4 regions of the Deinococcus carri genome follow, and region 2 is predicted to be linked to each of the others. Evidence: riboswitches for the same ligand, from Rfam matches in the RefSeq annotation. Region 2 holds a riboswitch; each other region holds the start of a gene.
What was found. Region 2 has a riboswitch for cyclic di-GMP ahead of ABEA67_RS15335 (beta strand repeat-containing protein). Riboswitches for the same ligand answer to the same signal wherever they lie in the genome.

Region 1: another riboswitch for cyclic di-GMP. It lies ahead of ABEA67_RS17080 (hypothetical protein); the one in region 2 lies ahead of ABEA67_RS15335 (beta strand repeat-containing protein).
Region 3: another riboswitch for cyclic di-GMP. It lies ahead of ABEA67_RS00525 (hypothetical protein); the one in region 2 lies ahead of ABEA67_RS15335 (beta strand repeat-containing protein).
Region 4: another riboswitch for cyclic di-GMP. It lies ahead of ABEA67_RS04425 (hypothetical protein); the one in region 2 lies ahead of ABEA67_RS15335 (beta strand repeat-containing protein).

What each region holds. Positions count from the first base shown of each region.
Region 1 covers NZ_BAABRP010000021.1:27,684-33,258, forward strand. The annotation lists gene ABEA67_RS17070 (DinB family protein) at 1-456, shown strand, start outside; gene ABEA67_RS17075 (vWA domain-containing protein) at 539-1,750, opposite strand; cyclic di-GMP riboswitch class II at 1,963-2,045, shown strand; gene ABEA67_RS17080 (hypothetical protein) at 2,212-2,709, shown strand; gene ABEA67_RS17085 (beta strand repeat-containing protein) at 2,781-5,063, shown strand; gene ABEA67_RS17090 (DUF11 domain-containing protein) at 5,213-5,575, shown strand, end outside.
Region 2 covers NZ_BAABRP010000015.1:62,985-68,559, reverse strand. The annotation lists gene ABEA67_RS15345 (CaiB/BaiF CoA transferase family protein) at 1-830, shown strand, start outside; gene ABEA67_RS15340 (acyl-CoA dehydrogenase family protein) at 827-1,987, shown strand; cyclic di-GMP riboswitch class II at 2,661-2,745, shown strand; gene ABEA67_RS15335 (beta strand repeat-containing protein) at 3,029-5,482, shown strand; gene ABEA67_RS15330 (magnesium transporter CorA family protein) at 5,570-5,575, opposite strand, start outside.
Region 3 covers NZ_BAABRP010000001.1:83,698-89,272, reverse strand. The annotation lists gene galE (UDP-glucose 4-epimerase GalE) at 1-129, shown strand, start outside; gene ABEA67_RS00530 (sugar transferase) at 243-1,556, shown strand; cyclic di-GMP riboswitch class I at 1,973-2,065, shown strand; gene ABEA67_RS00525 (hypothetical protein) at 2,077-3,327, shown strand; gene ABEA67_RS00520 (tyrosine-protein kinase family protein) at 3,563-5,137, shown strand; gene ABEA67_RS00515 (hypothetical protein) at 5,134-5,575, shown strand, end outside.
Region 4 covers NZ_BAABRP010000001.1:883,789-889,363, reverse strand. The annotation lists gene asnS (asparagine--tRNA ligase) at 1-385, shown strand, start outside; gene ABEA67_RS04430 (PhzF family phenazine biosynthesis isomerase) at 504-1,391, shown strand; cyclic di-GMP riboswitch class II at 1,562-1,646, shown strand; gene ABEA67_RS04425 (hypothetical protein) at 1,719-2,216, shown strand; gene ABEA67_RS04420 (hypothetical protein) at 2,281-2,871, shown strand; gene ABEA67_RS04415 (2-phosphosulfolactate phosphatase) at 2,881-3,609, shown strand; gene ABEA67_RS04410 (class I SAM-dependent methyltransferase) at 3,612-4,334, opposite strand; gene ABEA67_RS04405 (Cof-type HAD-IIB family hydrolase) at 4,414-5,208, shown strand; gene ABEA67_RS04400 (DinB family protein) at 5,268-5,575, shown strand, end outside.

The sequences.
Region 1 (5,575 bases), on a different contig from region 2:
AACACCCCTGCCCACTACGCCCGCGCCTTCCAGATGCACCGCGCGGCCCTGCAAGACCTCTACGAGACGCTGCCTGACGAGCAGAGCACCTTTTCTCCCTGGGAGGGCGGCATGAGCTTCATCGGGCTGGCGGACCATCTGGCGGCCAGCAGTCAGCGGTTTCTAGGGCTGCTGGGCAGCGAACCCCCGGCCCCGATTTTGGACACCAGTGGCAGCGCCGACCTCCCCAGCGCCCGCAGCCGCCTCCAGGAGAGCACCGAGAACGCCCTGCTCGCCATCCGCGCCCTGAGCGAGGAGGACATGAACCGCCGCGTGAAGGCCTTCGGCGGGCGCGAGATGCCGGTCGCTGCCCTGCTCGACTTCATGATCCAGCACGAGGCCCACCACAAGGGCCAGGTCTGGATGATGGCGCGCATGGTGGGCGTGCAGCCACCGATGTTTGTGAAGCTGGGGTAGGGGAGCCGTCAGCAAAAAGAAGGAAAGCTCCTGCAAAAGCATCGGCTTTCCTTCCTGACTGCTGACCACTGACGGCTGAAAGCTAATTCACCATCTTCGTCTTGTTCGTCACGAAGTCCATCAGCACGTACTGGCCGATGTTCTGCGGGGTGGTGAAGTAGGCCTTACCGCGGGTCATCTCGGAGACGCGGCGCACGAAGCCGACGAGTTCGGGGTCGCGGGCCAGCATGAATGTGTTGACCTGAATGCCGCTGCGGCGGCAGTTGGCGACCTCGCGCAGGGTGGCCCCCAGCACGTAGGGGTCGAGGCCGTAGGCGTTCTTGTAGATGCGGCCGTCGGGCAGCGTGAGGGCCGAGGGCTTGCCGTCGGTGATCATCACGATCTGCTTCATGTCCTTGTTCTCGCGCTTCAGGAGCTGCTGCGCCAGCCGCAGGCCGCCCGCCGTGTTGGTGTGGTACGGCCCGATCTGGGCCTGCGCGAGCTTGCTGACCGGCACTTCCTCGGCCGAGTCGTGGAACAGCACGAACTTGACCGTGTCGCCGGGGTACTGGGTGCGGATCAGGTGCGCCAGGGCCAGCGCGACCTGCTTGGCGGGGGTAAAGCGGTCCTCGCCGTACAGGATCATGGAGTGCGAGCAGTCGAGCAGCACCACCGTCGCCGCCGAGGAGTTGTATTCCGCCTGCCGGATCACCAGGTCGGACTCCTCCAGTTGGTCGAAGCCCTTGCTGATCACGTTGCCCAGGGTGGCCGTCGTGTCGAGGTTGAGGGTGTCCCCGAACTCGTAGTTCTTCAGCTCGCCGGTCATCTCGACCCCCGAGGCGTACTCGCGAGTATCGTGTGCGCCCGCGCTGGAGCGGCCCAGGCCCCCCATCAGGTCGCGCAGGCTCTTGTAGCCCAGGAAGTCGATGCTCTTGTCGGTGAGCTGGAACTTGGCGTCGCCCGCCTCGCCCTGGCCGCCCTGCCCTTCCTCGTCGTCGAACTCCTTACGGATGAAGCCGTCCTGCTGGAGTTTGTCCATCAGGCGCTCGATCTGCTGGCCCAGGCGCGTCTCGCGCACGTCGTCCGCCTGCATCGCCTCCATCAGCAGGTCCTCGGGGATCATGTTCCGTTCCGCGAGGGCTTCCAGGATCGCGTCGAACAGGTCGTCCATGCTGGGGCGCGCGTTCGGGTCGGGGTCGTAGGGATCGTTCATGCCCTGGCCGAGCAGGGCTTCCTGAATCATCTGCATCAGCTCGCTGGAATCGAGCTGGTCGAGTTCGCCCTCGAATTTGCTGTACCGCGTGATACGCGCCATGACCGGACCTCCGTGGGAAACAGGATGGCGCGGAACGTTCCCCGCGTTTGTAAGCCCGGAGGGAACCGGCGACGCGGCGTGCAGCGCGCTTTCCGGGTCGAGGTCTGCCGGAAGCCTCCCGCGTCCGGCCGTAGCTCAACCCTGGCGTTTCTGTTTGATGAGAGATTTATGAAAATCTGTAAGGCTTCTGTCATGGCCTGACAACTACCTTCTCCCTGTTCCGGGGCGATGAAGCGTGTGGTGTATCCGGGCACCTGCCACACGCCGAGCCAGTGGTGCGACCGACGAGCCGTGAACCCCAGGTGGGGCGCGCGTTCGTTGGTCGTTTTGCATTGTGGTTGCGCTGTCCAGTCCCCCCGCAGGGGGATACCAGGTTCTTCAACGTCAAGTTATCTTGCGCTCCGTTTCGCTGAAGCGCTTCCAGCCGCCCTGTTCCCTCTCCCTTGCCCCAAGGAGCTGACATGAAATCCCCAGTCCCCCTCCTGCTGCTGGTTCTGTCCGGCGTGGCACTCGCCCAGGGCACTTCGCCCCTGTCGCTGCTGTACGACCAGGTTCTGGTGCAGTCCGTGACCCGGGACGGCAAAACGGCCGAGAAGCGCACCCCCGCCTTCACGAAGGTGCGTCCCGGTGACGTGCTGGCCCAGACGGTGACGGCGCGCAACGTCGGCAGGGTTGCCCTGCCCAACCTGCGGGTCCAGTTGCCCGTGCCGGCGAACATGGTCTACCTCGCGCCCGACGGCCCTGCGCCCGAGGGTGTCCGCACCGAATACTCCATCGACGGCGGCAAGACCTTCGCCCCCGCGCCCCTCAAGAAGACCGTCACCGTGACCGAGAACGGCAAGGCCGTGACCCGCGAGGTCGAGGTCAAGCCCAACGAGTACCAGGCCGTCCGCTGGACCATCGGCACGCTGGAGGCGGGCACAGAGAAGACGCTCGGCTTCCGCGTACAGGTGAAGTAACCCGTGCAGGTGAAGTCAATACAGAACTTCCGCAGGGCACAGCGCGGCCCGCAGCAAGCAGAGGAGACAGCATGAAAGTGAACACGAAGATTCTGGGTCTGATGGCGGCGCTGGCTGCCGGAGCAGCTTCCGCGGCCCCCACCCCCAACACCACCAGCACGGTGGCCGGCACGCCGATCACCAACCAGGCCACGGCCAGCTTCACGGACCCCGGCACGGGTCAGCCCGCCCCGGAAGTCAAATCCAACACCGTGACCACCACGGTGCTGCCGCTGCCGGGCTTCGACATCGTGTACGACGACAACACCGCCGACGGCAACACGCTCGCCAACACGCCCAAGACCGTGACCGGCGCGACCCCCGGCCAGGTCATCAAGACCGACTACGACGCCGTCAACAACGGCAACACGCCGCTGACGGTGAGCCTGCGCCCCAACACCACCGGCAGCGCGTCCGGCCTGACCGTGCGCTACCTGGACGCCAGCGGCAATGAGCTGGCCAAGAACAGCGACGGTTCCTACAGCCTGACGCTCCCGGCGGGCAATGCGGGCGTGGTCAAGTTCACGCAGGAGATCACCCTTCCGGCGAATGCCCCGGCGAACACGACCTACGGGGCCTCGCCCGAGGGTTCGGTCGCGGGCACCGGCACGGGGACGGGCCAGAACGGGATTCCCACCGGTAGCACCCTGTACGAGGGGCAGACCGTCAGCAATGGCGCGGTGGTGACCACCCCGGCGCAGGGCACGGACCTCCAGTTCGTCAAGGTGACGACCTTCCAGCCCGCTCTGACGGGCACCCCCAACGTCCCCAACCCCACCAACCCGGTCGGCCCCGACGGCAGCACCGGCGCGACCCCGCCCGCGCAGGGGACGGTCAACGTGCCCACCGTGCCCGGCGGTACCCCCAACCAGCCCACCCCCACCCAGCCCGCGACCGGCTATCCCTCCTACCCGACCAACCCCGCGGACCCCACCTCGGGCGGGACGCCCATCGTGCCCGACGTGCAGGGCAACAAGCAGATCGCCTACCCCAGGGCCGACAGCGACAACCCCTCGACCAGCCCGGCCACCGGCCAGACCAACGATCTGCCCGGCACCGCCGATACCATCATCTTCACCAACGACCTGAAGAACAACGGCACCGCCAGCGACCGGGTGCAGCTCTTCCCGGCGGGACCCGACGGCAAGCTGCTGGCCGGCACCACCTTCGACTCCAGCACCGGCGTCTTCACCCTGCCCGACGGCACCAGGGTCCGCTTCCTGGGGCCGAACACCAACCAGCCCATCCCGGTGGGCAGCGGGGCCACCTACCCGACCGTGACGGCACCCGCGGGCGGCACGGTGATCTACCGCGCCGAAGTGACCCTGCCCGACGGCAGCGACGCCGCGCGGGTGGACCTCCTGACCATCATCGTCGGTGCCGACTCGCTCAACGATGCGGACATCGTGGCCGACGCCACTACCCTCGACATCGTGGCGCAGGGCGCGGCGCAGTTCGGTGACAACACCGACGGCGTGCTGGGGGCAGTACCCACCCCTGCTCCGCAGCAGACGGTGGTGCCGGGGGGCAACACGGCCACCAGCACCGACACGGCCAACAGCACCGACAACGTGGCCGTCTTCCCGATGGACGTCGCCAACATGGGCGCGTACAACGACAGCTACACCCTGTCGGCCACGGTGGCCGGGCTGCCCGCGGGCGCGGCCGTCACCTATGTGGACAGCAGCGGCGTGGCGCTGCCCACCAACGGCGCGGGCAACTTCATCACGCCCGTCGTGGCCGCCGGCCAGGAAATCAAGGTCTACGCCGTCATCACGGTGCCGACCGGCACGGCAGCGGGCAACTACACCGTCAGCCAGAAGGCGGTGGGCAACTACAGCACCATCACCATGACCGACCTCAACGACGTCATCAAGGTCGGTGCGGTCGGTGCGGTGAACGTCGCCAAGTTCGTGCAGGACGGCAAGACGGCGGCCGGGGCCACGCCGCAAAACGGCATCAACAACCCCGCGAACTACACGGCCAACAACACGGCGGCCCTGCCAGGCGCGAACATCGTCTACCAGATCATCGGCAAGAACACCTACAACGCCCCGGTCGCGGGCTTCGCCCTGAACGACACGGTGCCCACCAACACCACCTTCCAGTCGGCCAGCCTGAGCATCGGCGGCACCGCCGTGACCAAGGTCATCTACAAGATCGGGAATGGCACCTGGTCGGCCACCGCTCCGGCGGCAGGCACGGCAGCGGGAACGGCCATCGCGGTGGCGGCCGACGCCAACGGCGACAACGTGCCCGACGCGCTGCCCTCCGGCTCCACGATGGAACTCACCTTCACCGTCAAGGTGAACTGAGGCCCCCTCCCGGCGCACCTCTGCGGTTTTGCGGGGTGCGCCGCCTGCTCAACACCCCAACAGCAGATTCTTTTTGACTTTCTACCCCCGCACATCAAGTGCCCACCCCACGCGCCCTTCCCGGCATTTTCCCAAGGAGAGTCCCTTCTGTGAATCGCTTTCTCACGCGGCTTCCTCATCGGCTGGGTCTGACCGGGCTGCTGGCCCTGGGCGGGCTGGCGGCGGCGCAGGGCCAGACACCCGCCGGGACCGAGATCACCAACCAGGCGACGGCGGTCTTTGATCCGGCCATCCCCGGCGGTCCTGACAGTGCCGTCTCCAACGTGGTCCGGACCACCGTACAGGCCGTGTGCGCCGTGAGCGTCACGCCCGACGGCACACCGGAGCAGCCCGGACAGACGGCCTCCCTGCCCTACGGCGGCCGCACGGTCTTCGCCTACAGCCTGGTCAACGCGGGCAACCAGACCGCGACCTTTCCGGTGGCGGCCCGCACCGAGGCGGGAAGCGCCTTT
Region 2 (5,575 bases):
CCGAGTTTCCCCGGCTGATCTACGCGGCCATCTCGGGATTCGGGCAGCAGGGGCCGTACCGCGACCGCGCCGGCTACGACGTGATCGCGCAGGGCATGGGCGGCCTGATGAGCTACAACGGCGAGGAGGGCCGCCCGCCCGTGCGGGTCGGGGTCGCCGTGGCGGACGTGTTCGCCGGGTCGCTGATCACGCAGGCCATCCTGGCGGCGCTGTACGCGCGGGAGCGCAGCGGGGTGGGCCGCCGGGTGGACGTGAACCTGCTCGAAGGCATCATCTCGCTGGGCACCAGCCAGATCAGCCGCTACCTCAACGCCGGGCAGATTCCGGGGCCGCAGGGCAACGACCATCCCAGCATCGTCCCCTACGGCACCTATCCCTGCGCGGACGGCCTGGTCAACGTGGCCGCGGGCAACGACAGCCTGTGGCGGCGCTTCTGCGCGGCGCTGGGCTTCGAGTCGCTGGGGAGCAACCCGCAGTACGCCACCAACGAGGGCCGGGTGCATCACCGCGAGCAGCTCAACGCCGAGCTGTATCCGGCCCTGCGTACCCACACCCGCGCCGAGGTGATGCGGCGGCTGGACGCGGCGGGTGTGCCCTGCGGCCCCGTCTACAACGTGCAGGAGGTCTTCGCGGACCCGCACGTGGTAGACCAGGGCATCGCCGTGACCGTGCCGCACGCATCACTGGGCCAGACCACCGTGACCGCCCCGCCCTGGAGCCTGGACGGCCAGCGCCCCCCGGTGCGCCGCGCCCCCCCGACCCTGGGACAGCACACGGACGAGGTGCTGTCTGAGCTGGGCCTGGCCGAATCCCACAAGGAGACCCCATGATCGACGAATTCGCCGTGTTCGACCTGCTGACCCCCGAGGAGCGCCTCATCCGCGAGAGCGTCCGCGCCTTTTGTGACAGCGAGCTGATGCCCCGCATCGCCGACTGGTGGGACAGCGGCGATCTGCCCGTGCGTGAGGTGATGCGCCAGTTCGGCCAGATGGGCCTGCTGGGGCCGACCACGCCCGAGGAGTACGGCGGGGCAGGCGTCAGCTACAGCGCCTACGGCGCGATGATGTACGAGCTGGAACGGGTGGACAGCGGCCTCAGAAGTGCCGCCAGCGTGCAGGGCAGCCTGGTGATGTTCCCGATCTACACCTACGGCAGCGAGGACCAGAAACGGAAGTACCTGCCCGGCCTGGCCTCCGGCGAGCTGATCGGCTGCTTCGGCCTCACCGAACCCGACGGCGGCTCCGACCCCGGCGCGATGCGCACCCGCGCCCGCAAGGACGGCGACAGCTACGTCCTGAACGGCAACAAGATGTGGATCACCAACAGCCCGGTCGCGGACATCGCCGTCGTCTGGGCCAAGGATGATGAGGGCGTGGTGCGCGGCTTTATCGTGCCCACCGACACGCCGGGGTTCAGCGCGCCCCAGATTCACCGCAAGATGAGCCTGCGCGCCTCGGTCACCGGGGAAATCGTGCTGGAAGACTGCCGCATTCCGGCCCAGAATCTGCTGCCCGGTTCGGGGGGCCTCAAGTCGCCCCTCTCCTGCCTGACCTCTGCCCGCTTCGGGATTGCCTGGGGGGCGATAGGGGCACTGGAGGCAGTGCTGCAAACGGCGCTGGACTACACCGGCAGCCGCACCACCTTCGGCAAACCCATCGCCGCGCGGCAACTGGTGCAGGACAAGCTGGTCCGGATGGCGACCGACCACTCCACCGGGCTGCTGCTGGCATGGCGGCTGGGGCAGCTCAAGGACAGCGGGAAGATGAACTACGCCCAGGTCAGCGTCGCCAAGCGCAACAACGTGCGGGTGGCGCTGGAGGGGGCACGGCTGGCCCGCGAGATGCTGGGCGGCAACGGCATCACCACCGAGTACCCGGTCATCCGCCACATGCTGAACCTCGAAACGGTGGACACCTACGAGGGCACCCACGACATTCACACCCTGATCGTGGGGCGGCACCTCACCGGGCAGAACGCGCTGGAGTAGGGACATGAGCGCGCGGGACGCCTCGCCTCCCCCGACATCAGCAGGCCACGCTGCTCGCTGTAGCGGAGGGCGGGAGTCTGGGCTATGTGCTGAAGGGGAGCGCCTACAGGGCTGCTCTGGCTGGAAAGCGGGCCGAATCAGGCCGGGGAGGTGCGTGGGGGTGCTTCCACGCGACGGCGCTGGAGCGGCTGGACCCTCGCCGTTCAGTCGCTCACCTTGTGCCGGGCTGCGAGTCCATCCCACGGCGGGCCATGCTTTAAGCGCGTGTTTCAAAAGGTCCCAAGCGCGCTGGGAGGTTGTGCCCGCTCCCCTCTCTCCTGCGAAACTGCACCCGTCCCACTCTCCTCCGTAAGGGGGAATTCGTAGAGCGGCTTGCAGAGGAAAAAAAGTGCGTCCCCATCACGTGTCTGAGAAGTTCCGCCCAACTTTCAAAACAGACCCTAAACAGCAATGAGCTGCTCCATCCAACCGGACAGAGCAGGAACAACAGCGGCAGAAACGGGTGGAACAGCTCTACAAAGCGATGCAGGAGAAGGGCTATGACGGAGGATGCGGAACCTATATACCCCCATACCACCCAAAGCATGAGAACCAAAATAAGGACCTTCAACTTGGCCCTCATTCGGCAACAGGTGTCTTTTCATAGATTGAACCTGGGTAGCTGAAATGCAATTGCTATCCAAGGGGCAACGAAACCTCGTTCCGTATACGGGCACCTGGAACGGGTGGAGCCAGTGGTGCGACCGACTTGGGACATGCGAACACGGCGTGTCGGCAACTTTTCTTACCGTTAGGGCAGCAGCCCCCACAGCTTCCTGGTGGGCGCGGCACCGCTGACCTATAACCGGTTTCCAGCAGGAGGTGGTGCATTGCTCCGGGTTCTTTTTCTGGCCCCAGCAGGCCCGTTTTGAACCTATCCCTCTCCCCGAATCCACACCTGTTCTGCCCTGCCTTCCCCTGGAAGTAGGCAGCAGTTCAGTTTATCCCCTCTGGCTGTGCGTCGTCTCTGCCATGTCTTCTCACACCCTCAAGGAGAACGCCATGATCTCGATGCTTTCCCGGAATGGCCGCCTTGCCGCCGCCACGCTGCTGACCGTCACCCTGCTGGCCAGTTGCAGCGGGCAAAACCCTGCGCTCAACCCCAATCCTGGCCCTGGGGGTCAGCCCGGCGTCACGGACACTGTCAAACCCACCCTGCAACTCACCTCTCCGCTGGAGGGCAGCAGCGCCACCGGCAGCCTGCTGCTACAGGGCCGGGTCAGTGACAACGTGGGCCTGAGCCGCCTCACCTACCGCCTGGGGAACGGCAACGAGCAGACGTTGACCCTGCCCGCCGACGGCAACATCAGCCAGAGCCTCTGCCTTTGCGGCGTGAAGGCCGGGACGTACACCCTGACCGTCACGGCCTATGACGCGGCGGGCAACAGCACCTCCGTCACGCGGACCGTCACCATCAACGGGAACGGGGGAACGGGCCAGCCCGGCGACACCGTCGCCCCGACCCTGACGCTCACTTCCCCCATCAATGGTGCCACCACGGCCAACCCCGTGCGTCTGACGGGCACCGCCAGCGACAACCAGAGCGTGGCCCGCATCACCTACACGCTCGATGGGGCCGCCGAGCGTGATCTGGACGTGACGCCCGGCACCACCGTCAACCTCGACGCCACCCTGCCGGCTTTGCCCGCCGGGGCACATACGCTGGTCGTCCGGGCCTACGACGCGGCGGGGAACACCTCGAACGCTGTCAGCACGACCATCACCGTCACCGCCGGAGGCGGCACAGGCCAGCCCGGCGACACCGTGGCCCCGACCCTGACGCTCACTTCTCCCGCCAACGGGGCCACCACGGCCAACCCCGTGCGCGTGACCGGCACCGCCAGTGACAACCAGGGCGTCACCCGCGTGACCTACGCCCTCGACAACGGCCCCGAAGTCAATGCACCCTTCAGCGCCGGGACATCGGCCAACCTCGACTTTACCCTGCCGGACCTGGGTGCCGGGCAGCACACCATCACCGTGAAGGCCTATGACGCGGCGGGCAACAGCAGCACCGCGGCCCGCACCATCACCGTCACTGCCGGAGGCGGCACAGGTCAACCCGGCGACACCGTGGCCCCGACCCTGACGCTCACTTCCCCCGTCAACGGCACTACCACGGCCAACCCTGTACGCCTGACCGGCACCGCCAGCGACAACCAGGGTGTTACCCGCGTCACCTACACCCTCGACAACGGCCCTGAGGTCAATGCGCCCCTCACCGCCGGAGCGTCGGTCAACTTCGACTTTGCCCTGCCGGACCTGGGGGCTGGACAGCACACCATCACCGTGAAGGCCTACGACGCGGCAGGGAACGCCTCGAACGCCGTCAGCACGACCATCACCGTCACTGCTGGAGGCGGCACAGGTCAGCCCGGTGACACCGTCGCCCCGACTCTGACGCTCACTTCTCCCGCCAATGGGGCCACCACGGCCAACCCTGTGCGTGCGACCGGCAGCGCCAGCGACAATCAGGGCGTCACCCGTGTGACCTACACCCTCGACAACGGCCCCGAGGTCAATGCGCCCCTCACTGCCGGAGCCTCGGTCAACTTCGACTTTGCCCTGCCGGACCTGAGTGCCGGGCAACACACGCTGGTCGTCCGGGCCTACGACGCGGCGGGGAACGCCTCGAACGCCGCCAGCACGACCTTCACCGTCACTGCCGGAGGCGGCACAGGCCAGCCCGGCGACACCGTGGCCCCGACCCTGACGCTCACTTCCCCCGTCAACGGTGCCACCACGACCAACCCCGTACGCCTGACCGGCACCGCCAGCGACAATCAGGGCGTCACCCGCGTGACCTACACCCTCGACAACGGCACGCCCACCGACCTGGCTATCACCCCCGGTCAGACGGTCAATCTGGACACCACCCTGCCGACTTTGCCTGCCGGGGCACACACGCTGGTCGTCCGGGCCTACGACGCGGCGGGGAACGCCTCGAACGCCGTCAACGTCAGCATCACCGTGAGTGGCGAGCAGACCGCGCAACCCCGGCCCCTGGTGGGCAGCGGGTACACCGTGAACTCGGGCCGGAGTGAGCTGTGCCTGCTGTGCTCGGTGGACAACGCCCTGAATGTCGTGAACGGCGACCTCACGGACGAGGCGTCGATGAAGGTCACGGTGGGTGCGCTGAGCTACACCTACCTGCGTGTCATCGGCACGGCACCGCAGGCGGCAGGCAGCCGCGTGGGCTTTGTCGTCCGCCGCCCCGGCAGCCTGCTGGATGCCGGAGTGCTGTCTGGCCTCACCCTGGTGACGCTGCTGAACGGTCAGGTGCAGGAAACGCGCAGCGGGGGCGACCTGCTGGACCTGGCGCTGCTCGCGCCGGGCAGTGACGTGCAGACCGTCAGTTTCCAGACGAGCAAGGCGTTCGACAGCGTGGAGCTGCGTTTCGGCGGGGTCGTGGGAGCACTTTCGGAGCTGCGCGTGCGTTACGCCTTCGTGCAGTAGTCCTGGCCCCTCAGATAACGTAACGTCCGGCACTCTGCCCTGCCCCGGCAACCGCTTCTGGTCCGGGGCAGGGTTTGCTCTGGCCCCTCACCA
Region 3 (5,575 bases), on a different contig from region 2:
CGTGCCTGGCTGAACTGGCTCCCCCGGCACACCTCCCGCGAGGCCATCGCCAGCGCCTTGGCCTGGGAGGCGCAGCGGGAGGCCAGGCTCCACCCCCCGGCAACGGAAACAGAAGCGGTGGCCGGTTGAACGTAGCCGCAGAACCGGCCGCCCCGCCTACCAGCCCGCCTCCCCGCCCCCGGAGTCACTGGCCCCAGCCCCGCCAGCGGCCGTTCCGAGGAGCCAGGAGGCAGCGTTAGCCCATGCAGGAAACGCGCTTTAACCCCGACACCGTTCCCGCTCACCTGATCCGGCCCCCACAGGTCCGGCAGCTCACGTGGCTGGTCGACGCGCTGGGTCTGCTGCTGATGGGGACACTGCTCTGGGTGGGGCTGGGGCTGCTGGGGCTGGAGCTGCCCACCCGGAACCTGCTGCTGAGGCTGTGGCTGCTGGCGGGGGTCCTGGGCTGGCTGCTGAGCAGGCGTGGCGGCGCAGGCACCCGGCTCTCGCCGGGCCGTCCGGTCGTGGTGGTGCCGCTGCGGACACTGCTGGTCGCCGGCGCGCTGTTTCTGGCGGTGGGTGAGGGGGCGGCGCTGCCCTGGCTGCTGGCCCTGCATGGCCTGTGGTTCGGGCTGACGCTGCTCGCCCTGGGCTGGATATGGCGTGTCTCACCCCCGCTGCGGCTGGGCGTGTCGGAACTCACGCTGTCGGCCACGGGCCAGCCGCCCCTGCTGCCCGCCGCCACCCTCCACCATCCGCGCGTGCAGTTCGTGCCGGTGAGTCCGCGCGACCCCGGCATGCTGGAACACGTCGACCTGCTGCTGGTCGAGCCGGAGCGCGGCACCTCCACCGACTACCAGCGGCTGCTGGAACATGCCTACGTCACCCAGGTCCCCTTCTGGCCCAAGGTGCTGGCCGACGAGGAACTCACCGGCCGGGTGGCGCTGCACGCGATTGACCGGGAGGGCCTGACGGACAACACCTTCCGATCGGGCTACGAACCCTTCAAGCACGCGCTGGACATCGTGGTCACGCTGCTGCTGCTGCCGCTGCTGCTGCCGCTGCTGGCCGCCGTGGCGCTGGTCGTGTACTTCAACAGTGGCCGCCCGGTGCTGTTCTGGCAGGAGCGGGTGGGCCGGAACGGGCAGCCCTTCCAGATTGCCAAGTTCCGTACCATGACCACCGACTCCGAGCGGTCGGGGCCAGCCTTCGCGCGGCAGGGCGACATGCGCGTGACGCCCGTCGGGGCCTTGTTGCGCAAGTTCCGCCTCGACGAACTGCCCCAGTTCTGGAACGTGCTGCGCGGCGAGATGAGCATCATCGGGCCGCGCCCCGAACAGTGGGCCTTTGCCGCCGACTTCGAGGAAAGCATCCCGCTGTACGCCTGCCGCCACTGGGTCCGCCCCGGCATCACCGGCTGGGCACAGGTCAACCAGGGCTACACCGACAACCTGGGCCAGACCACCGAGAAGCTGCGCTACGACCTGTACTACGTCAAGCACCTCTCGCTCTCCCTCGACCTGCTGATCGTCGGCAAGACGATCTGGACCATCCTGACCGGCTTCGGCTCCCGCTGAGAGCCTGTTTCAAAAGGGTCTTTCAGAAGCAGAGGTCTCCGGGGAGGCCTGCGTGTCCCCTCTCCCCTGCGGAGCTGTCCCAGCCCCCACGAGACGACACCCAGAGCTGCTTGCAGAGAGGCAAAAAGAGCCTCACGACCGCGGGCATGAGAGGCACGCTCAACTTTTGAACCTTACCCCGGGAAAGCTCTGGGTGGCTCATACCCTGTCTCTGTGTCTCTCCTCACCCGGCCTGTGAGAATCTTGGCAGCCAGCAGTGTTTATGTATGGTTAATGTAAGAACAGATGCTTAACCTGTCTTCACAGAGCTAAGCCCATCTTCCCCTCTTCCTCTCTGGCCTCCCGGTTCTGGAACTTGCCGCTCTGAAGGCAAGGACCTTCCGCACACCCATTTTCCATCCACCACTCTCCGCCCATCTCGACAAAGGCAAAACCTCCGCGAGGAGGTGACGCAAAGCCACGGAACTCCCGCGCCGCACCCAGGCCGAAGAGTCCGCCGGGCTACCGAAAGAAGGACGCCATGAAAAAAATCGGAACGCTGGCCTGTGCCCTGACGCTGCTGCTGGCTGCCTGCGGGCAGCCCTCCGCCCCCCAGGCTTCCCTGCCCGGAACTGCGCCGGGGGGGACGGTCACCCCCGGTGACAGCGGCGAGGAGCGGCAGGCGAGCGAGGGCGAAACTCTCGACGCTACGCAGCGCCTGCAAGCCCTGACGGCCGGGGCGGCGGCGACCGACACCGCCGCCACCGTCCGCGCCGACGGCACGCTGCTGGTGGGTGGGCAGCCCATGTTCCCGATGGGCTTCTACCACGTCTCGTGGGCCGGGAATGCCGAGCGCCGCCTGCGCGACCTCCAGGCCATCGCGGACATGGGCTTCAACCTGATGAACGCGACCATGTTCGACCCGCAGGACGACCTGCCCGGCTACACCAAGCTGCTCAACACCGCCCAGAGCCGGGGCATGAAGCTGCTGGTCGAGGACTTCAACGACGTGTCGATCAACACCCTGAAGAACCATCCGGCGGTGCTGGGCTGGATGATCGCCGACGACTGCAACAACCTCGTGACGCCGCAGGAGCTGGAGCGGCGGAACCAGGCCACCAAGGCGCTGGACTCCCGGCACCTGACCTACACCAGCATGGCGATTTCCTTCGCCAACAGCCACACCGACTACTTCGGGCGGGCCGACGCGGTCGGCAACCAGTCCTATCCGGTGGACGGCGGGGACAGCGTGGGGGTGGTGTACCCGGTCATGCAGCGCCTGGTCACGGAGGCCAGCCGCAAGGGCACGCTGCCCATCGCCAACCTGCAAAGCTTCCGCTGGAAGGATGGCCGCCTGCCGAACGCGCGCGAACTCTACAGCATGACCAACCAGGCCCTCGGGGCGGGCGTCAAGGGCATCCTGTACTACACCTACCTCGATCCCACCAACGATCTGGCTGCCCCCGGTGGCGCGGCGCTGCGGGCCGAACTCAAGCGGGTGGCCGGGGAAGTCAAGCTGCTGGCCCCGTTCCTGATGGACGGCCAGCGCCGGAGCCTGAATGTCAACACCCCGGAGGCCCGCGCGACCCTCTGGACCTACCAGGGCCGCCGTTACCTCCAGGTGGTCAGCCTCAGCGAAACCAGCCGCCAGACCGTCAAGGTGACGCTGGACGGCCAGGCCACCCAACTGGTGCCCCTTTTCGCCGGGCGGCCCACCGGCCTGAAACTGCAAAACGGAACCGTGACCGGGGCCGTCACGCCGCTGGCCGCCCACTGGTACGAGGTGCGCTGACCCGCGCGGGGTTGCAAGCCACGCGGAGCGGCGGGAAGAGGCAGCGGTGAGGGAACTGTTCTCCCTCACCGCTGCCTCTTCCCAGATGCGGGATCAACAGGCACGGGTTAAACAAGAGAAAAAGCCTGGAAGGGCGCAGGTCTTCTCACGCGCGGCACACCGTACGTTAGGCTGACAGGAAGTTCACCCGGCTCCCCTTCCAGCTCCGCTTTCTGCCCGCTCTGCAAAGGATCCCATGACCTCTGAACGGCCCAAAGACCTCGACCTGTCCTATCTGCTCGGTGTGCTGCGGCGTGCGGCGCTGCCCGTGCTGCTCACGGCCCTGGCGCTCTCGCTGCTGGTCTATCTCTACTCGCGCACCCGCCCGGCGGTGTACCAGGCCACGGCCAGCATCGCGGCGCTGCCCAACGGCGGGGGCAATTCGGTCATCAACACCACGCTGGTGACTGCCCCGCCCCTGCCCCCCGCGGTGGTGGCGCGCGCGATGCGCAGCCCCGAGGTGGTGGACCGGGCGCTGACGCTGCTGGGCCAGCGGGTGCCCGACTCGGCGGCCCGGCGCGCGCTGGAGCAGCAGGTCAGGGCAGACCTCGGCCAGAACGACGATCAGGCGGTGGGCCTGGCCTCCGACGTGAACCAGGATTTCGTGGGGGTGTACGAGGTCAGCGTGCGGGCGGCGACGCCGCCGGTGGCCCAGGCCGGGGCGAACAGTTTCACGCAGGCCCTGCTGGCCTGGGACCGGCAGCGAGCGCTGGGCAGCGTCTCTCTCGCCCGTCAGAACCTGCTTCAGCAGCGCGACGACCTGACGCGCCGCATCGCCCAGGCGGCCACGCCGCTCGACGTGCGCTCGCTGGAGAGCCTGCGGGGCGACGTGCTTCAGAAGCTGCAACAGGTCGAGGTGCTGGAACAGACCGTGACCGGAACGCTCTCGGCGCTGGCCGGGGCGCTGCTGCCGGTGGACCCGGTGGAACCGCGGCCCCTGCGCAACGCGGCGCTGGTCTTTGCGGCCACGCTCTTTTTCGGGGTGCTGCTCGCCTTCGCGCTCGACCAGCTTCGCAGGCGGATTCGTGGGCCGGAAGACCTGCGCCAGTTCTCGGTGCCCGTGATGGCGACCCTGCCGCCCCTGCCCGCCCGCCTGACCGACCCGCGCGCCCTGATCCGGGAAGTCGGGCAGGGCACCTTCCGCGAGCAGATGGATTTCGTGCGGGTGGGCCTGCTGGCGACCCTCGTCCGCCCGGCCCGCACGCCCCTGATCGTGATTTCCAGCGCCCAGACCGGCGAGGGCAAGAGCACCGTCACGGCGGCGCTGGCCAGCAACCTGGGCCTCAATGGGCTGCGGGTGCTGGTCGTGGACGCCGACGTATACCGGCGGCGGCAGGAGCAGCTCTGGCTCTCCGGCGGCACGGGCCGCCCTGCCCCGGCCCCCAGGCCCGCCGGACCGGGCGGCAGCCAGCTCTGGAGCGGGGTGGGCGAACGGGTGGACCTCGCCGCGCCGGGCAACTCGCGGCTGGACGTGGACGAGGTGATGAACCTGATCGAGCACCTGCGCGCAAACTATGACGTGGTGCTGGTGGACTCGCCGCCGGTGTTGCGGGTGGCCGACAGCCTGGCCCTGGCGGCCCGGATGGACGGCCTGCTGCTGGTGGCCGATGCCCAGGTCAGCCGCGCCCAGGTCGAGCGCGCCGTGCAGGAAGTGGGTCTGCTGGGCGTGCACCTGCTGGGCTTCGTGCTGAACCGTTTCCGGGAACCGGCGGGCCAGGGCAGCTACGCCTACGCGCCCCTCCAGGCCGAGCGGACCGGGGTGCTGCCATGAGCCGTCCCAGCCGCCCCGCGCCCTGGCTGGGGCCGGAGGATGGCCGGGTAGACCCGAGCGCGCCCGGGGTGTTGAGGCCACTGCTGGAGCGGGCCGCCGGGTTGGCGACGCTGGCGGAAGGCGAGGCCCTCCCGGCAGCCCGCCTCGCCGCCCAGCTCGGCGAGGCGGACCTGGCGCGGGCATTGCTGGCCCGCAGCGGGGGCCTGCTCGACAGCGCCGAGGCGGCCCGGTTGCTGGCCGAGCCGCTGCCCGCCGCACTGTTGCGGGCGGCCCGGAACGACCTGCCCCCCGCCCCGCCCGCCCTGGCCCTGGCCCCCGGCGAGCGGGAGATGTTCGTGCGGGGGCTGGCCGCCTGGCTGCTGCGTGGGGCCGGAACGGGTGGCCCCCGCGTGGCCCTGCCCCCCGCCCCCGCTGGCGTGCCCCCATTGCCCGCGGGCC
Region 4 (5,575 bases), on a different contig from region 2:
GCACGAGACGATCCTGGGCTATCACTTCGACCGCCCGGTAATCGTCGAGAAGTATCCGGCGGCCATCAAGGCCTTTTACATGCAGCCCGACCCGCAAGACCCCCGCCTGGCCCTGTGCGACGACATGATCGCCCCCGAGGGCTACGGCGAGATCATTGGCGGCTCCGAGCGTATCCACGACTATGAGCTGCTCCGGTCACGCATCGAGCACGAGGAGCTGCCGCTTGCGGCTTTCGAGTGGTATCTCGACCTGCGCCGCTTCGGCAGCGTGCCGCACGCGGGCTTCGGCATGGGGCTGGAGCGGGCGGTGGCCTGGATCACCGGCATCGACCACATCCGCGAGGCGATTCCCTTTCCGCGCATGCTGACGCGCATGGTGCCCTGAGGGCCGGGCCGGGTCACTCCCGGCTTTTCTCTGGAAGCTCAAGTGAAAGTATTCACGATGAACCTAATTCGTGAAGTTTTTGTTCTTACCCCGGCAACCAGTACGCTAGAGTGCCCCCATGATCGCGTATTGCGAGGTGAGCGCGTTCACCCAGACGCCGGGACAGGGCAATCGGGCGGGCGTGGTGCTGGAGGCGGGCGAGCTGACCGACGCCGAGATGCAGGCGCTGGCCGCCTTTCTGGAAGCCCCCGAGACAGTCTTCGTGACGCGGATGGGGGGCGGCCTAGTGCGGGTGCGGTACTTCACCCCCACGCAGGAGATCGAGTTCTGCGGGCACGCGACGGTCGCGCTGGGGCTGCGGCTGGCGCAGGGGGGGCACTGGCAGGGGGAGCCGCTGGAACTGGAGACGCTGGTGGGCCGGGTGCCCCTCACGCTGGAGACTGAGGCGGGGGTGCCGACGCGGGTGTGGATGGAGCAGCGGGGGCTGGAAACCCGCCCGGTGGCGCGCGAGCTGCGCCGGGAACTCGCGGAGGCGCTCGGCCTCGACGAGCGGATGATTCACCGCGGCCTGCCCCTGGCGGCGGCCAGCAGCGGGCTGTGGAGCGTTTTCGTGCCGCTGCTCGACACCGTGATTCTCGACGGGCTGGACCCCGACCTGCCGCGCATCCACGCGCTGAGTGACGCGCTGGGCGTGACCAGCGTGTACGCCTACGCGCCGATGGGCGTGAACCGCTTCGCCGCGCGGGACTTCGCCCCCGCCGTCGGCATTCCCGAGGACCCGGTAACGGGCAGCGCGGCGGGCGCACTCCTGGCCCTGCTGGCCGAGGGGGGCCGCCTGCCGGTGCGCGGCGACCGGGCCAGCGGCGTGGTCTACCAGGGGCACGCCCTCGGCACCCCTGGCGAGGTGGAGGTCGAGGTGACGCTCGCCGGGCAGACGGTGCGGGACATCCGGGTGGGGGGCTGCGCCGCGCTGGACCGCGAGGGGTACTGGGACCGCAAGAAGTAAGAACCGGGAAATAAGCCGCGCAATGGAAACGGAACCCCCCTGCCCCGTGGACACGCGCTGCCACAGCCTTTTCGGCATTTCGCGGGCAGGTCAGCCGGGGAACGGCCCCCGTAAGAGTTCTGTGCGGAGCAGGGCCATACCTTGAACGCACTTCGTTCAGAGAACCCTCTCTGGCGGAGAGCGGCGCTGAACCCCGTCCTGTAATCCGGGCACCTCGGATGGGGGGAGCCAGTGGTGCGACCGGCTTTTCGTCCAGTTCTGCGGCGTCCATGTGGCGTGCGGCAGACTTTGATTCACCGGAAAATGGTTTCCGGGGAGGACTCTCTGATGCGTTCCCTCAAGACTCTGGCTCTGATGACGGCTCTGATGGTGTCCGGCGGTGCTTACGCCGCCGACAGCACTTCCACGGACCACAACAACGCGACGATGACGCTGACCACCAGCGGCACGGCCAGCGACGCGGTCAAGTTCAGCATCGCCCAGACGACCCTGACCATCCCGGCGGCCCAGGTGCGGCCCGGCGCGAGCTTCACAGTCAGTGTGCCGGTCAGCAACCCGACAGGCCGCAACATCAAGGTCACGGGTGTGGCGGGGACGCCCACGGGCGCGGCCTTTGCCAGCAAGCTGACCATCACGGGCACCAACGCCACCAACGTGGCCGTCGGGGCCGGCAACAACGCCACGCTGACCTATACCTTCACCTTTGCCAACGCGGCTGCGGGCGATCCGATCTACAGCGGCAACGTCTCCGTCAGCTTCACTATCAACGCGGTGGCGGACGATGACGCAACGCAAGACGTGAGCTTCGGCACCAGCGGCGGCTAAGTCACCCCCTTCCCCTCAGCCAGGACGAGCCGCCCCGCTCGTCCTGCTTTCCCAGGAGCCTCTGATGAAGCGGTTTCTCTTCCTGCTCGTGGGGCTGCTGGGGAGCGCAGGTGCCCAGTTCACCGCCCCCGGCATCACCCTCACGCCGACCGACGCCGCGCCCGCACCGCTGGAAATCGCCCGCCGCGTCCTGGTGCAGCCCTCGAAGCTGGAAATGCGGCTGCAAACGGGCTACACGACGGGCAACCTCAACTTCACGCTGTTCAGCGAGGTTCCTACCGAGGTGACGCTGAAAGCGAGCGACTCCCGGCTGGTGCTGCTGGGGGGCGAGAAAGGTGCAGTGCGGCTGAACGCCTACCTGCTCCAGACCGTGACCTTCGTGGCGGTGGGAGCGCACAGCGGGACCATCACCATCAGCAACCACGCGGGGCAGGTGCTGGAAACAGTGCCCTACACGGTGGCCCCAGCGAAAACCGTCAACCAGAGCGTGTCGCTGTACTACACGCCGGGCAGCAACGTGGGGTCGCTGAGCTACTCGGTGTCGGGCAACCCGCTGTCACCGCTGGACCCGCGCTGGAGCATGAGTGTCAGCCTGAACGTGAAGCCGAGCGAGAGCAAGGTGGGCGGCAGTGTGGGCCTCAACGTGAGCTGGTAGCTTCACGGGATGTTCTGGGAGCAACAAGACGCCGGCGTGAGGCTGGAATGGGGCGAGGCGGGCCTGGAGCACCTCGCCGCGCAGGCTGACGTGGTGGTCGTCGTGGATGTGCTGTCCTTTGCCACCTGCGTGGAGGTGGCCGTCTCGCGCGGCGCGGCCGTGCTGCCGTTTGGCTGGCGGGACGCGCGGGCCACGGCCTTTGCCGCCGAACACGGGGCGCTGCTGGCGGGAGAGCGGGCGGCGGGCAGGCCTTCCCTCTCCCCCACCTCACTGCTGGGGCTGCCCGCCGGAGCGCGGCTGGTGTTGCCCTCGCCCAACGGGGCCACCCTGTGCGCGCGGGCGGGGGAGGCCGGTGGGGTGGTCGTGGCGGCGTGCCTGCGGAATGCGGCGGCGGTGGGAGCCTGGATAGGCGGGCGCTTTCAGAACGTGTTGGTCGTCCCGGCCGGGGAACGCTGGCCGGACGGCACGCTGCGGCCAGCGCTGGAGGACCTGCTGGGGGCGGGAGCGGTGGTGGAGGCGCTTGCCCCCGCCCTCCGCCCTTCCCCGGAGGCACAGGGGGCGCGGGCCATGTTTCAGGCCATGCGGGAACGCCTGCCGGAGGTGCTGGGCGGGTGCGCATCAGGCCTCGAACTGTCGGAGCGGGGCTTCGCGGAGGACGTGGCGCTGGCGGCGGAGCTGGACGTGAGCGGGTGCGTGCCGGTCCTGCGGGAGGGTGTCTTCGTGAACGCGGTGAGCTGAACTCACGCTCTGGTCCTGCGCATCAGCAGGAACGGCGGGATGACGCCGTATTCGGACCGGGCGTCTCTGACGGCACCGGTCGCCTGCGGTTCATACATGTCGCAGAACTGAAAGCCCGCCTCGCTTAGGGTCCGCATGTACGTCGAGAGGGTGCGGTGGTATGCCCCCACCTGCCCCCGCACCCCGCCCGGATACGCCGACTTCCAGAAGCCTTCGTCGAAGTAGGTGGAGACCTCACGGCGGATGGTGCCGTCCGGGGCCGTGTGCCAGCGGGCGTGAGGGGCCTGAAAACAGGGGTGGGTGAGCGAGAACACGAACCAGCCCCGGGGCCTGAGAACGCGCCGGACCGCCTGAACCGTGGCCGCGAGGTCGGGGATATCCATCAGCGCCAGGTGGCAGACCACGCCGTCAAACGCCGCTTCCGGCAGATGCTCCAGGGTCTGGGCGTCGTCCGCGACATAGGTGATGCCCCGGGGTGACTGTGCCTCTTCCTGCCGGGCCAGCGCGAGGAGTTCGGCCGAACGGTCCACCCCCGTCACCTGCGCTCCCCGAGCGGCAAGCAGGCGTGCGAGGTGGCCCTCGCCGCAGGCGAGGTCACAGAGCTGCCGGTGTTCGAGTTCACCGGCGAGATGCAGCAGCGGCGGCACCAGCAGAGCATTGGCCGGCGAGTGGGCGCGGACCTGGGCGTCATACCACCGGGCAATCACGTCGTAGGGCGTGGGCATGGGCATCTCCTGTGGGGGCTGCGTGGTCAGGCAGTTTACCGAACGTGGCGGGCTGGACGGGCAGGCGTACACTGCCCGGATGCTGGGACTCATCTGTGTGGACGTGGACGGAACGCTGGTCGGCACCGGGAACGTGGTGCGCGAGGACGTGTGGGCGGCACTGGCGGATGCCCGCGCGCGGGGCGTGCGCATCGCGCTGTGCAGCGGGCGGCCCGCCTTCGGCAACGCGCTGAAGTATGCCCGGAGGCTGGACCCGGACGGGTGGCACATCTTTCAGAACGGGGCGTCGGTGGTCAATGTGGGCAGCGGCGAGAGTCTATCGGAACCGCTCCCGCCGGGGGAGCTGGACCGGCTGCTGGACCGCGCCCACGAGACGGGGCGGCTGCTGGAGGTCTACACCGATGACGAGTACGGCGTCACGCAGCCGGGCGACCTGGCGCGGCGGCACGCGGAGTTGCTGGGGGTGCCCTATGTACCGCGCGACCCGCAGACGCTGACCGGCACCCGTGTCCGCGCGCAGTGGGTGGTGCCGCTGGCGGAGTCGGCAGGCGTGCAGGCCGAGCCGCATCCGGGGCTGGACCTGCACCCGGCGGGCAGCCCGGTGATGCCGGACGTGATGTTCATCAGCGTGACGCGGGCGGGCGTGGGCAAGGGCAGCGCGGTCACGCGGGTGGCCGCCGCCTACGGCCTCCCGCTGGAGCGGGTGATGATGGTGGGCGACGGCCACAACGACGTGACGGCCATGCGGGTGGTCGGGCACCCGGTGGCGATGGGCAACGCGGACGCGGAGGCGCGGGCGGCGGGGCGCTATCACGTCGCCCACGTGGACGCGGGGGGACTGGCGGAGGCGGTGGGGCTGGCGCTGCGGCTGTGAACCCCGGGCGCTTTCCCGGAGGTTCTGGCATCCGGGCGAGGTGGCATTAGACTGCGGCCATGACGCAACCCAGCCCCCAGGAGCAGGTGGCCGCCCTGCGCACGGCCTTCCCCACGTCCGAGGTTCTCGCCCAGCGGCTGGAGCAGGAACTGGACGCCTTCGAGCAGACCCTGCGCGCCGCCCTGCCCCACTGGGACACGCGGATGCCGGACCGCACCTGGTCGCCGGCGCAGGAGGCCGAACACACCATCCTGGTCAACGAGGGCACCGGCAGGATCGTGCGGCTGCTGCTCTCGGAGAAGCCGCTGCGCCCCACGCCCCAGGAGCCGGGCCGCACCACCGAGGACGGCCGGCGGCTCGCCCCGGC